Regions from separate parts of the Lysinibacillus sp. UGB7 genome, predicted to be linked through region 2. Evidence: riboswitches for the same ligand, from Rfam matches in the RefSeq annotation. Region 2 holds a riboswitch; each other region holds the start of a gene.
The links. Region 2 has a riboswitch for cobalamin ahead of ACOMCU_RS12075 (hypothetical protein). Riboswitches for the same ligand answer to the same signal wherever they lie in the genome.
Positions count from the first base shown of each region.

Region 1 (4,551 bases), on a different contig from region 2:
TTGTTGTTCAGCCTTGCTTTCTTTTTTTGTATCGGCTGTATTTTCTGAGCACGCGGATAATACCAGAACGGCAACTACCGTCAGTAAGCCTACACGCCATTTTTTTTGTAGTTTCAAAGCCAATTCCTCCTTCTTCATTTGCCGTAAATGTAGCAAATAAATGTGCAGAAATTATGGATGAAGACTGCATATCATATCTATTTTATAAATAGTAAAGTTCCACTCTAGAGTGGAGTTTCAGATTGACGACAAAAGGTATTCGGAATGATCACATTCCGAATACCTTTTGAAGCTTTATCAGAAATAGTAGTTACAAATAGCCACTATTAACGACAGTATTACGCTACGTTTAACCAACTTCTGCCACTTTAGAACTTTGCTATGACCATAAACTAGCTTCTTCAAATCCATAGCAGTAAAAGTAAGTACCGCCTGCATGGACAATTTTTTAATCCTTCGAAAGGTTGTCCAACGCATACCATACTTTTCTTCGCATCCGCACATACGCGTTCAATCGTCTCTTTACATCGTGCATAGATTTGTTACTTGTCACTTTGTTGAAATAAATGATGGACTGAAGCCATGCCCGCGAAAAGCGTCCGCCGTAGCGAAAATCAACGGGTTCTTATAGAAACTTCTATTTTTTAAAAAATAAGACTTACTGTAAAAACTCAACTTTGAGTATGTCTATAGTCTGAAACTCCACTCTCTAAAGTTATTGAGTGGAGTTTTTATCAAAATAGGTTTCGTATTATTTCACCGCAATAATTTTCAGCACTTTTTCCACACGATATGCGAAAATACCAGCGAATACGGCTAAGATAATATCCTTTGGCAATGGTGGCATCATCCAAAGCCATGCCATTTTATAGGTGAATCCTTCAGGTGCACTAGCCCATAGTTTATAAGCAAAATACATCCAGTTTGTACCAAGTAAATAATTAATGGTCATTGCACTTAGTGCGGCTATGACATAGCTTTTTTTCGTAGCACTTTTTTCTATTATAAGCCCTGCGATAAAGGCTGCTAAAATAAAAGTTACGATAAAGCCGAATGTCGGGCTTAAAATTTGTCCAAAACCCCCTCCGAAACGAGCAAATACAGGTGCCCCTGCTAAACCGATACACATATAGACGGTACAGGCGAGCGCTCCTTTTCTACTACCAAGAATAAGTCCTGCTAAAATAGCAAAAAACGTCTGTAATGTGATAGGCACGCTTCCAACTACCATGAAAGGTGCAAAGGAAGTAATATTTGCACCAATCATCATCAATGTAGAAAATAAGCCAATGTAGGCCAGGTCGACTGTTCTTAATTTATGATGTCCATGTTCAGCTACTGTTGTCATAATATCTCCTCTTTTTAGTAAAGTTGTTAGTGATATTTTAAGAAAATAAAAACTTTGTGTCAACTTTATAAATAAATTAAGTTAACGTAAAATTCCCTGTTTAGCGAGGAGATACATGGTTTAGATATGGTAAAAAGATAAAATATGTATAGACTACTATAATTATGTATGTTAGAATCGTCATAATTTTAATATTTCAGATACTATTGGTGTGATGCCTTTTAAAGCGTCACTTAAAAGGGAAATCGGTGTAAATCCGGTGCTGTCCCGCAACTGTAACGAGGAATTCTATGATATATAAGCCACTGTTTTTTAAATGGGAAGGCTGTCATAGCAATGATGAATCGAAGCCAGGAGACCTGCCAATTAGTTGTTACCTGTAATGCCCACGAGGATGCAAGCAATTACGGACAATTGAAGGATACATTTCTTACTTTTGTTTATTCGAGGGTATTTCTATGCAAATTTTTTGCGTAGAATACCTTTTTTTATTGCTTCACATCTATCATTTTTGACTAGGAGTTAATAAACAGATGAAGAAACAGTACCTGTTCCCAAAGAATAAATTTATCTTACTTTCTATCCTGCTTCTCCTATTGCTATTCATTTCAATTACTTTCGCCATCATGATTGGTTCCGTTTCTATAACACCGTTGTATGTTTGGAAAGTTATCCTTTCAAAAATTCCACTTGTCCAAAATTGGATAGAGCAAGATTGGAGTCGCTCACAAGAAATTATTATTTGGCAAATTCGTGTGCCACGTGTTTTACTTGCCGCAATCGTTGGGGGAGGATTAGCTATTGCTGGTGCTGCCATCCAAGCACTCGTTCGTAATTCAATTGCGGATCCGTATATTTTAGGGGTTTCATCTGGTGCAACAGTTGGGGCTACGGCGGTCATAATTTTAGGCGCCTTTTCATTTTTAGGCATATACGCACTTTCTATCGCTGCGTTTTTAGGCTCTTTACTAGCGATTGTATTAGTGTTTTTCTTATCACGTGTAGGTGGGCGAATTTCTATCTTTCGCTTGTTACTAGCAGGAATGGCCGTATCATTTATTTTATCAGCCACTTCGAATTTTATATTAATGATGTCGAAGCAAGAGGGTGGCATGAAAGCAGTAATGTACTGGATGCTAGGGAGTCTAGCAGGTGCTAAATGGAATAATCTACTCATCCCAACAATTATTTTTGTCGTTGTCTTTGCCTTGCTTTGGCTCCATTATCGGAATTTGAATTTGCTTCTACTTGGAGAAGAGGCAGCAGTAACATTAGGTGTTAATCTACAACAATTCCGAATACAACTTGTTGTTCTTGTATCTCTACTTACAGGCGTACTTGTTGCTGTAAGTGGCTCGATTGGGTTTGTTGGCTTGATTATTCCACATATTGTCCGGTTAATTATAGGTTCAAATTATAAATATGTTATCCCCATTAGTGCTTTATTAGGAGCGATTTTCTTAGTTTGGGCAGATGCGCTTGCACGAATACTAATTGCGCCAGAGGAAATGCCAATTGGTATTATTACTGCATTTTGTGGAGGGCCATTTTTCATTTGGTTACTGCGTCGTAACAATTATTCTTTCGGTGAAGGAGACTAAAACATATGACATTAGAAGCGAAACAAGTATCATTCTCCATTCATGATCAGCGTATTTTACATGAGGTGAGCATTCAAATAAAAGAAAAGCAATTTGTCGGCTTAATTGGTCCCAATGGCAGTGGAAAATCAACACTTTTAAAAAATATGTATCGTCTATTAAAGCCAGAAAGTGGAACGGTTTTACTGAACGAGAAAGACATTTTGAAGCAAACGAGTAAAACTATTGCAAAAAATCTAGCTGTTGTTAGTCAGGAAACTCCTGTATTATTCGATTTTCAAGTACGAGATCTGGTTAGCATGGGAAGAACTCCTCATAAAAAATTGTTTGAACTTGACCATGAAGATGACTTTCAAATTGTCAAAGAAGCATTATCGCAAACGGGTATTGCCCATTTAGAAACCCGTAGCTTTAGCTCTCTTTCAGGAGGAGAAAAGAAACGAGTGATGGTTGCTCGTGCTCTCGCTCAACAAGCACAGGTGATTATTCTAGATGAACCAACGAATCATTTAGATATTCAGCACCAATTACAACTGATGGATTTAATTCAAACACTACATTTGACTGTAGTGGCAGCGCTACACGATTTGAATATCGCTGCTATGTATTGCGATACTATTTATGTGTTACAGCAGGGAAGAATCGTACACTATGGAACGCCAGCAGAAGTGCTCACACCAACTTTACTAAGAGAGGTATTTGGTGTATATGCAGATATTCAAGTACACCCGTTGACAGGAAAACCGTACTTAACATATGTGTCTGAACAATTCACAAAAAAAGCTTTGAAAGAAAGTTCAATTATATAAATGTGAAATTATATTGGCATGTACATAGGAACACACAATAGAAAGCTGGATGTATTAAGTCAAAAGATGAAAAATGGACATTTCCCAGTTTATTTGAGAAACGTCCATTTTTACTTATTATTTTAAATGAGGCGCGGTTATTTGTAGATAATACTTCATCAGCTTCAAAAATTTTGCCACAAATATTAGTGACACCGAAGTTTGTTCAACGTGCCCTTTAGAATCAAATAAGCACACGCCACCAGCTTCTTTAGCAACCGCATCCTTGGTCCGTTTATACGGCGGTTTTGACTGACAATATGTTGAACTAAAGCTAAAGCCTGACTCAATTGATATATGAAAAATCAAAGTCATTATTTGCTTTATGCCACCGCTTTTAAACCAGCTACACCAATGATAATGGCAATGATGCTAATGATTCGGGTGAAGTTTTTAGATTCTCCGAAGAAAATAATATTAACGACTACTGCACCAACCGTACCAATGCCAATCCACACAACATAGGCAATACTTAACTGTAAATAGTTAAAGGATGCATATAAAAGGGCGAATGACAGACCGAAGCCGCCAATATATAATAATAAATTACGTACAGTTTTTTTCTGACTATAAAAACGTAAACCAATTACACCGATAATTTCTGCAATAGATGCTAGTAGTACGAGTAACCAACCCATTATACATTTGCCCCTTTCTCTGTATCTTTATCTTTTGGAGAGTTATCTGCCAGCTTAAGCCCTATAACACCAAGAACTAAAATAAACATAAAGATGCCTTTAATAGAGCTAAATTC
Region 1 covers NZ_JBMGUV010000037.1:850-5,400, forward strand. The annotation lists gene ACOMCU_RS23400 (YdhK family protein) at 1-117, opposite strand, end outside; partial or broken gene ACOMCU_RS23405 (transposase) at 298-542, opposite strand; gene ACOMCU_RS23410 (biotin transporter BioY) at 752-1,348, opposite strand; cobalamin riboswitch at 1,539-1,730, shown strand; gene ACOMCU_RS23415 (FecCD family ABC transporter permease) at 1,882-2,949, shown strand; gene ACOMCU_RS23420 (ABC transporter ATP-binding protein) at 2,955-3,758, shown strand; gene ACOMCU_RS23425 (DMT family transporter) at 4,121-4,435, opposite strand; gene ACOMCU_RS23430 (DMT family transporter) at 4,435-4,551, opposite strand, start outside.
Region 1: linked by a shared signal. The riboswitch ahead of ACOMCU_RS23415 (FecCD family ABC transporter permease) and the one ahead of ACOMCU_RS12075 (hypothetical protein) in region 2 are both predicted to bind cobalamin.

Region 2 (4,551 bases):
TTAATGCGGGATACATAAATCTTATCAATTATTAAGCAACGAAGGGGGTATATTTTTGAAAAAATCTATTTGGCTAGTTTATTGCAGGAAAATTCTTTGGCTAATTGGCTTACTCTTATTAGTAATGTTATTGTCAAAGATTGAAAAAATCATTCAACAAAATGTAAGTGAAACTTTCAACTTTATGCCTGTCATCTGGTCAAATCCATTCATTGCTGTTCTACTAGGTTTCTATATTTCGCTTATCATTGTAAAAAAATGGGTCACTCAACATAAATCTATCATTATTATGGTGTGTCGCTATTCCTTGTTTGTTACTTACGTTCGCTTACCCAGTTTTCGCTACATTTGAATCGTTGCCAATAACTATAAAAAAACCAATCATTTTGGATTGGCTACTAAACATTTATTCTTCGGATGTGTTCGGTATAATCGCTGGCATGTCACTCATCCTTAGTATGTTCAGCGCACCTAAAAATGATTGATAACTGGACTTAATGCATCCTTCCCTAGTTTCATTTAAGAGAATGATAAAAAAAATTCTCCACAAAAGTGGAGGATTCAGACTAAAGGCAAACTTAAATCTCTTTGATTTTGCCTTCAGTCTTTTGAATAAATAGTAAAAAACCGTTGATTTCCGCGGGAATCGCATGAGCGAAAAGGCCCCGCAGGAGCGTAGCGAAGAGTAGACTGAAGCCATGCCCGCGAAAAGCGTCCGCCGTAGCGGATCTCAACAGGTTATAGGTCCCTCTAAAAGAAAAAAGCTGTCAACAAACCAATTTTTTGAGTTTGTTGACAGCCTAAATGCACCACCAAGGTGGAGGAGTTACTTTTATAAAGCTTGCGCGGTACTATTTGTCTCTTCAATGAGTAAATAAGCAGGTTCCACAATGACATAGCCATGATTGTTTGAAAAATCAACTAACACAGTGCCCGGCTTACTTTTTAATAATTGTAAGTTATCGATAACTTGGAGCAATAGTTCATGACCATTGCCACGAGGATGCCAATTTAAATGGTAATCATTTAGTGTTTTTACAGCTTGCATAAATTGCGCATATTCGTGCTCTACGTATTTTTTTAGATTCGATAATTTATTTGACTCTCTTTTTGTCGCAATTACTAATGCTAAATCTGCTACATACGTCTCATAAAAACGCATGACCATCGAGCACAATAAATCATTTACACGTGCAGCGCTTAAAATCGGCTTTGGGTCCAAATGAAGTCTTTCTAAATTTGGTTTTGCACGAACCGAATCGATACGTGTAATTAAATGATACGCTTCTCCGTTCACTTCATAAACAATCGGATTGGTCGGCATATACATCCTAAAGCCATTCTTTCTTGTTTTTAACTCATCAGCTACATTTGCTTTGGCCAATAGATGTCCATCATACCCTTCATTTTGAATCCAGATGATTGCTTTGTTATATAAAATGCGATTAAATAATCGTTCGTTGCGAATAAGTCCTGTTGCTAAAAACTGATCGACAAGTGATTCGATGACGATTCTTGTCTTCGTCTGCTTACCAACTTCAGTGCGTGGATGCTTACAAATTTTCATAGCTGATTGATGCTTTTCCTGTGCTGTACATACATGAATATTCGTCATACGTGCATTCCTCTTTTCGTACATATTTTCAAAACGACAGGTGTACGGCCACTAAAAAAAAAAAACGGATTTCTTCTTCAATAAGAGGAAATCCGTTATGTAATGGCTATAACACCTTATACATATCATTCATCACGTAACATCAAACATCGCCAACATAGGAAAGAAACGGTTCGGTACCGAATAACTTCTTTTACTATGGGCGTTTGACGTACAGTGACAAACAGAATATTCTGTTTTGTCAACATGCCACCTCCTATTCCTCGTAGGGTTTTGGTGTGTACTCGTAATAGGCAGGTCTCCTGACTTACGGTCAACGCATCTTTCCCCTTCCCGTCTTTAGACAGTGGTATTCAAAAAAGACGCTCACATTTACAGTTGCGGGACAGTGTCGGACTTCCACCGACTTCCCTTTTAGTAAATTGATTCAATTTACACCTATTACTACACGCTATTCAGTTGTGAAAGAACGTGAACTACGTCACATTCCTTATAGATTACTAGTATTAATTGTAAAGAAGTGTTTTTACATTGTCAATTATAACAAAATATTCCATATACTTTATGATGGAGAGTATAGAGTCACTTGTTAGTTCTCTAAAATTACCTTTTTTTATTTTGATAGACTACATGCTAATGTGGAAGTTTTTTTTATAAAGTTCTATATAAGATATAATATAGTTATCAACGCACCCTTGCATTCAACTTGAGACTCTTTAAGAAAAGTTGTAAATGGCAAACATCAGCCTACATAGTTAAAAATTTTTTGACCGTAAAGTAGGACAAGGACTTGAAGGAAAAAAAGACACCGTCCATCTTTATAAAAAATTCTCTTCTGGAAAATAAAGTTAAATACAGAGACATTTGGGCTAAAACAAGGAATGAGGTAATCATTGATGAATGACTACATTAAAACAATGAGACAAATGATTGGACATGAAACTCTATTGACGATTGGATGCGGAGCAATAATTGAAGATGATATTGGACGTATTCTTTTACAAAAAAGGACTGACAATAATATTTGGGGCATCCCAGGAGGCATCTTGGAAATCGGAGAAACCTTTGAAGAGACAGTCAAAAGGGAGGTCTTTGAGGAAACTAATCTTATTCTGAACAATGTAAGTTTGTTTGGATTGTATTCAGGTAAAAATGGTTTTGCAGAGTACTCAAATGGAGATAAAGTATTTAGTGTTCAGATAATATTTTATTCAAACGATTATCAAGGCACTTTACAAATCAATGATGAAAGTAGCGAATTGCACTTTGTATCGAGAAATGAAATACCATTAAATCTCAATCCTCACCAAGCCCCATTCATCATGGATTGGCACAATGGTATGCCTACACCAGTAATAAAATGAAAACGTTCTTGAACTAATCAGGTACGGGGCCTTTGGGAAAATAAAAAAACAGTTAAGCTGCAATAGCCTAACCGTTATAGTAGAACGTCTTGAACTACCATTAATCGTTAAGTAATCCAGCACGAATCGTCTCAATATGAACATCAGCGCCTAGTTCAAGATTTTCAAGTTGAGCGCGCGTCATATAGTACATGCTAATACTTCCGTTAATACCGAGTCGAACTTCGAATAAAGTATTATCTATCTGCGTTATCTCAATCGAGTTATTGTGGTCAAGTTGTAAGTTTACACTTTTCATTCGCTATCACCCCATTCAATTATAACGTGAATACTTGTAGAAAACATGTTTAGTGGCATGTACCTAAAAATAAACCTTAGAGAACTAAACTAAAGTTACTTCATAAATTATCTTTTAGAAGATTATTGCTAAAGGAATTCAAAAAACGGTCAAGCTATAGGAACTTAACCGTTGATTGTTTAATTCAGTATGAAATAATTTCGGTAAATTGTATTAAACATGCAGCAACTTTTGAAATAGTAGCTCGCCCCCTGCAAAAGTTCATCATTCTATCGCTTGAAACAGCTTTTGGGCGTAGTTGTTGGTTAATCGAAAAACACCTTGTTCTTTTTTACTTTCATCGACTATTACGCCATCCTTCATGACGTATAATCGTTCGCATAAATAGGAAACAGCCTTTAAATCATGGGAAATAAATAATATCGCCATGTTCCGTTCTTTATTTAGTGTCATTAATAAATCAATAATTTCCCGTTGAATTAATCGGTCTAAGCTGGAAACAATTTCGTCGCACACTAACAATTTGGGCTCTACTAAAATGGACCTTAACAAATTAACTCTTTGTCTTTCTCCACCACTTAGCTCATTTGGCAAACAATTTAACACAGCGATTGGTAGCTTCACCTTGTCGAGCATGGCATGCAAATAGTCGTTGGTTACTGATTTTTTATGCTGTAATGGCTCCAATAATGATTCCCTCACAGCCCACAATGGGTTTAAGGCGGCAGTTGCATTCTGGAATATCAACTGACATTGTTCATAAAATGACTGACAATTTTTCTTCGTAATGCGCACGTCATTCAAATGAATATGACCTTGATCGGCCTTTTCCAACTGCATAATGATTTTGGCAAGTGTGCTTTTACCGCTTCCACTTTCGCCTACCAGTCCAACGATTTCGCCATGTCCTACTAAAACGTTCACATGCTTTAGTATTTGCTGCCCTCTATGAAAGGTTTTACTAACATTTTCTACTTGCAGCAACAATGACATTTCCCCCTAAAAATGATTCTCTAAAAGTAGCTTTGTATATGAATTTTTCGGCGTTTCAAATATATCGGTTACCAGACCTGTTTCCACGACCTCACCTTTCTTCATGACAACTACTGAATGCGCAGCTGAAACAGCGATGTCCAAATCATGCGTAATGAGTAATATGGTAGTTCCTTTTTCGTCATTAAGTTTTTTCAGTAATTCAATAAAATCCTTTTGAATGAGCATATCGAGTGCAGATGTTGGTTCATCTGCGATTAATAATGTGGGCTCCGTATATA
Region 2 covers NZ_JBMGUV010000011.1:101,160-105,710, forward strand. The annotation lists gene ACOMCU_RS12075 (hypothetical protein) at 833-1,615, opposite strand; cobalamin riboswitch at 1,890-2,072, opposite strand; gene ACOMCU_RS12080 (NUDIX hydrolase) at 2,512-2,979, shown strand; gene ACOMCU_RS12085 (hypothetical protein) at 3,080-3,277, opposite strand; gene ACOMCU_RS12090 (ABC transporter ATP-binding protein) at 3,542-4,270, opposite strand; gene ACOMCU_RS12095 (ABC transporter ATP-binding protein) at 4,277-4,551, opposite strand, start outside.

Region 3 (4,551 bases), on a different contig from region 2:
TTAGCAAAAAGATTCCAAACATGTATTGATGAGAAACATTCGACACTCATTCGATATGATATTATTGTATCCTTTAAAAAGTTGTTTGATGCCACAAGCGACAAGAAGCTATTGGAAATTGCACAGAGATTAATTGAAGAAGAGCAAGATGCAAAATATAAAAAGAAATATAAGACAGCCATTCGTTAAACAAGCGTAATGGCTATTTTTTTATGTTAAACCTCTTTTATTGGAGAAAATAGGGTTTATTGCTATAATCATAAAAAATATAAAAGGGGTTTAAAAAATGAGTATTTATAATTATTTAGTGAAAAAGCCAAATGGTGAAATTTTATCAATGGAAACCTATCGTGGAAAGCCTATGCTAATTGTCAACACAGCAAACCAATGTCGTTTTACCTATCAGCTTGAGGATTTGCAAAAAATGTATGAAAAATATGGCGAGAATAATTTCGTTGTTTTAGGTTTTCCTTGTGATCAATTTGACAATCAAAATCCTGAAGATGGCGAGGAAACAACACAACTTTGCAAGATTAACTACGGTGTGACGTTCCCAATTTTTGAATTAGTGCAAGTAAACGGTGAGACGACACATCCGTTATTCAATTATTTAAAACATGAAGTGGGTTTTCGCGAATTTGGGAAGGCAAATATGCAAGAAAAAATGTTGGCGCAAGCTATTTTCCAAATAGCACCTAGTTTTTTAGATGGTCGTAATATTCGCTGGAACTTTACAAAGTTCTTAGTAGATGGCAATGGTAAAACGATTGCGCGCTTTGAACCGACTGATTCACAACTAGATATTGAACAAGTTATCGAAAAAATATTATAGTCAGTAATTATTATAGAATTTTCAGGGGAGAACTACAAATAGCTAATCGTTATGTGGAAATAGTGCTAGGTTCTGTATGTTTTTGAGCGAGTTTTCTGCAATTTCGCAACTACTTTTTCATCACAATCTATGATAAACTGCTTTACAAGTGAATAATTCTTGCAGAATAAGGGTGCTAGTCCATAGCATAATCGGGAATTCGGTGTAAAACCGGAGCTGTTTCCGCAACTGTAAGTGCAGAAAAAATCATAAAAATAAGCCACTGTCGAAGATTCATAACTTTAGTAGATGGGAAGGTTATTATGATAACATAGCTACATACAAGGTAGTGAACTGTACAAGCCAGGAGACCGATCTTTATTTGAGCGTATAAGTACTCTTCGGAAGTTAGGAGGATATGCGGCAAATACATAGGCAATGTCGTGTCACAGCGACGCTACTTATGCATTTTCGTCGTTCCACTATTAATGGGGGAGGGCGTTTTTTTTATGCACGTTTAGCTCAAATCCAGTAGGAATATTTTCACGAAAGAAAGTGGGGTTTCAGGATTGAAAAAAGATGCGCGTTATTCATGTTATCCGTTTATGCGTGAAAAAGTATCGACGGTCGATTATGAGATTCGAACAGATAGCCTAACAACGCATGTGGGCGTAGCCTTGGCTGCTGTAAAGAAAGAAACAGTTGAGGTTGTTGCGGTCGATTTGATGGCAATTTTGCCAATGGCTTATCATGTGAATGGTTCAGTACGTGGCAAATTAGCTGTAACTGATGGAGATTTAGCATGGCTGAGCGATCGTTATGATTTTTACGTTGAACATGTTAGAGATGAAATTCAAAACTTTGTTTTACCACAAGGGACGGAGGCTGCCGCTGCACTTCATCTATGTCGAAGTGAAGCAAAAAAATCATACCGTGCCTTGCACAAAGTGTCAGAGGAGCGAGAAGTACCAGCCATTCTTTTCGATTATTTAGGATTACTGGCCAATGTATTTTTCGTTATGGCTGTATACATGAATCAACAGGCAGGAATTGCTGAAATTCCGTTTATAAGTAAATCATACCCAATGAAAAAGAAAAAGGAGATTGAGTGAAGTGAAGAAATTCGTTAATTTTCAATGGCTTTCGATTTTAATGTTAGCGCTTGTCCTAGTAGGTTGCGGTACAACTGATGAAGCGAAAAGTGGGGACACATCGAAGGAAGTAAATACAGCTGAAGAAACAGGCTATAAAGTGACAGATGATCGTGGTGTAGAAGTGACATTTGATGCTGTACCAAAAACTATTGTGTCTTTACAGCCAAGCAATACAGAAATTTTATTTGCATTAGGTGCGGGTGATAAAATCGTAGGCGCTACAGAATATGATACATATCCAGCAGAAGCACAGAACATTGAACGTGTTTCAGATTCTATGACGTTTAATAGCGAGCGCATTGTGTCATTAAAACCGGATGTGGTGATTGCTTACACTACTGATGGTAAAGTTGATGCGTTAAAAGGACTTGAAGATGCAGGTGTGAAAGTATTTGTTATTAAATCAGCAGCTTCATTTGAAGATGTTTATGGAGATATTGAACAAATTGCTACTGTCATGGGTGTTGAGGATAAAGGTGATCAACTAAATGAAGACATCAAGGCTAAAATAGCTGATGTTCAAGCAAAAGTAAAAGATGTAGAAAAACAAAAAAATGTTTACTTGGAAATTAGTCCGAAGCCAGAGATTTATACAGCAGGTTCAGGTACATTCCAACAAGAAATTTTAAATGCGGCTAAAGTGAACAATGTATTTGCTGACAAAAAGGATTGGGTAAAGGTTTCTGAGGAAAACGTCATTGCTAAAAACCCTGAAGTCATTCTAACAACTGTAAATTACGGCGAAGACCCTGTGGCAGAAATCATTGCACGCAATGGTTGGAATACGATTACAGCCATTCAAAACAAAGTTGTGTTTTATATAGATGCTGATATATCCAGTCGACCTGGTCCACGTATCGGCGAAGCGGTTGAGCTAGTAGCCAAAGTTGTCTATCCTGAGTTATTTCAATAATTGAAGACTTTTTAAAGCCGTCCCATAAGTTAGGACGGCTTTTTGATATGTTATGAATCATACCCCGCCCCAATTACATCAGGAAATGACGAGAAGCGCTCGGGTAAAGGCGAGAACTGCTCAGGTTCAGCAGCGCACCGATCGGCTGGCGTGCACACAGCATTTACTTTTAGAAGCCGTTTTTACGTACGCATAGATGTTTAGTGATTCTGAAAAGGCATTGCTGTGTGCAGAAATGCATTAGTGTGAAAATTGGTATTATCCTTATTGGTTCTATAGAATAGAGGATAAGGTGATTGCTAATATAAGGGAGGCGTAGTGGATGACACAGTTTGACATGAAGGTTATTCCGTTTGAAGCAGTCTATAATTTCCGCGATATGGGTGGCTATAAAACAAAGGATGGGCGTACTGTCAAAAAAGGCTTGATCTATCGTTCGGCAGCACTTGGAAAAATGACGTTGGCGGATAAAGAACGTTTTGAGACACTAGGTGTGAAAACGATTTTTGATTATCGGGACAAACATGAGGCGCAGAACAACCCTAATCCGACATTTCCAAATGCGAAGTATATACAAATTCCTGCCAAGGGGAACCATGCTTTTGAAATGCCTACGAATACTGGCGGGCAAAATTTCTATAAAGTTGTAAGTCCAGAAATGTTCTGCGAATTTTATGCGCAGATGCCTTTTAATAATGCTTCGTTTAAACAATTAATCACAACGATTCAAAATCCTGAAAATTTAGGGCTTGTCCATCATTGTGCAGTCGGGAAGGATCGAACAGGTATAGGTGGTGCGCTGATTTTATTAGCCTTAGATGTACCTGAGGAGATTATTATGCAAGATTATTTAGATACGAATGCACTTTTACGCCCGATGGTAGATCGTATGGCCCAGACTATTCAGAAGGATTTTAATGATCGTGAATTACAGCAGTTCTATGCATTAATGTCTGCACGAGAAGATTATTTACAAGCAGCATTCGATGCAATGGATGTACGTTATGGCTCAAAGACAGCCTTTTTAGAGCAAGAGTTGGGTCTAACGAAAGACAAACGTCAACAATTACAAGCTAATTGCTTAAGTTAATAAGTCACCCTTTCACACGAGCTTTGTGAGAGGGATTTTTTTTGTTAACTTTCACGAGTCGAAGCGTTTTTGTATTTGAGCTCACTGAGGAATATTGCGACAGATTTTGCTACTCATTCTCACCGTATTATTCTTTACAGCAGAGAAATCTATGATAAGATACAATAGATTTTTATGTAATGTAGAGAGAGAAGTGACAAGGCTTGGCAAGTACGATTAGAGAGAAAAAAACGGCTGACCATTTGAGTTTATTTCATTTAACGTGGCCGATTTTTTTAGAAGTTTTTTTATTTATGCTAATGGGGCTGGCCGATACGTTTATGCTTAGTGCTTTATCTGATAATGCTGTATCAGGTGTTGGCGCGGCCAATCAATATATTCATATTGCAATTTTAATACTTGAAGTTGTCGGAAACGGTGCTTCGATTGTTGTGTCGCAGTATCTAGGTTCAAAGCGTTACTTTGAGGCGGCAAAGATTTCAGCATTGGCAGTGACCATGAATTTATGCGTAGGACTAATTATGAGTGTCGTGTTCTTTTTTGGTGCCAGCAACTTAATGTCAATGATGAATTTAAAGGGCGA
Region 3 covers NZ_JBMGUV010000016.1:11,814-16,364, forward strand. The annotation lists gene ACOMCU_RS15220 (hypothetical protein) at 1-189, shown strand, start outside; gene ACOMCU_RS15225 (glutathione peroxidase) at 287-832, shown strand; cobalamin riboswitch at 986-1,206, shown strand; gene ACOMCU_RS15230 (hypothetical protein) at 1,381-1,923, shown strand; gene ACOMCU_RS15235 (ABC transporter substrate-binding protein) at 1,925-2,878, shown strand; gene ACOMCU_RS15240 (tyrosine-protein phosphatase) at 3,201-3,968, shown strand; gene ACOMCU_RS15245 (MATE family efflux transporter) at 4,172-4,551, shown strand, end outside.
Region 3: linked by a shared signal. The riboswitch ahead of ACOMCU_RS15230 (hypothetical protein) and the one ahead of ACOMCU_RS12075 (hypothetical protein) in region 2 are both predicted to bind cobalamin.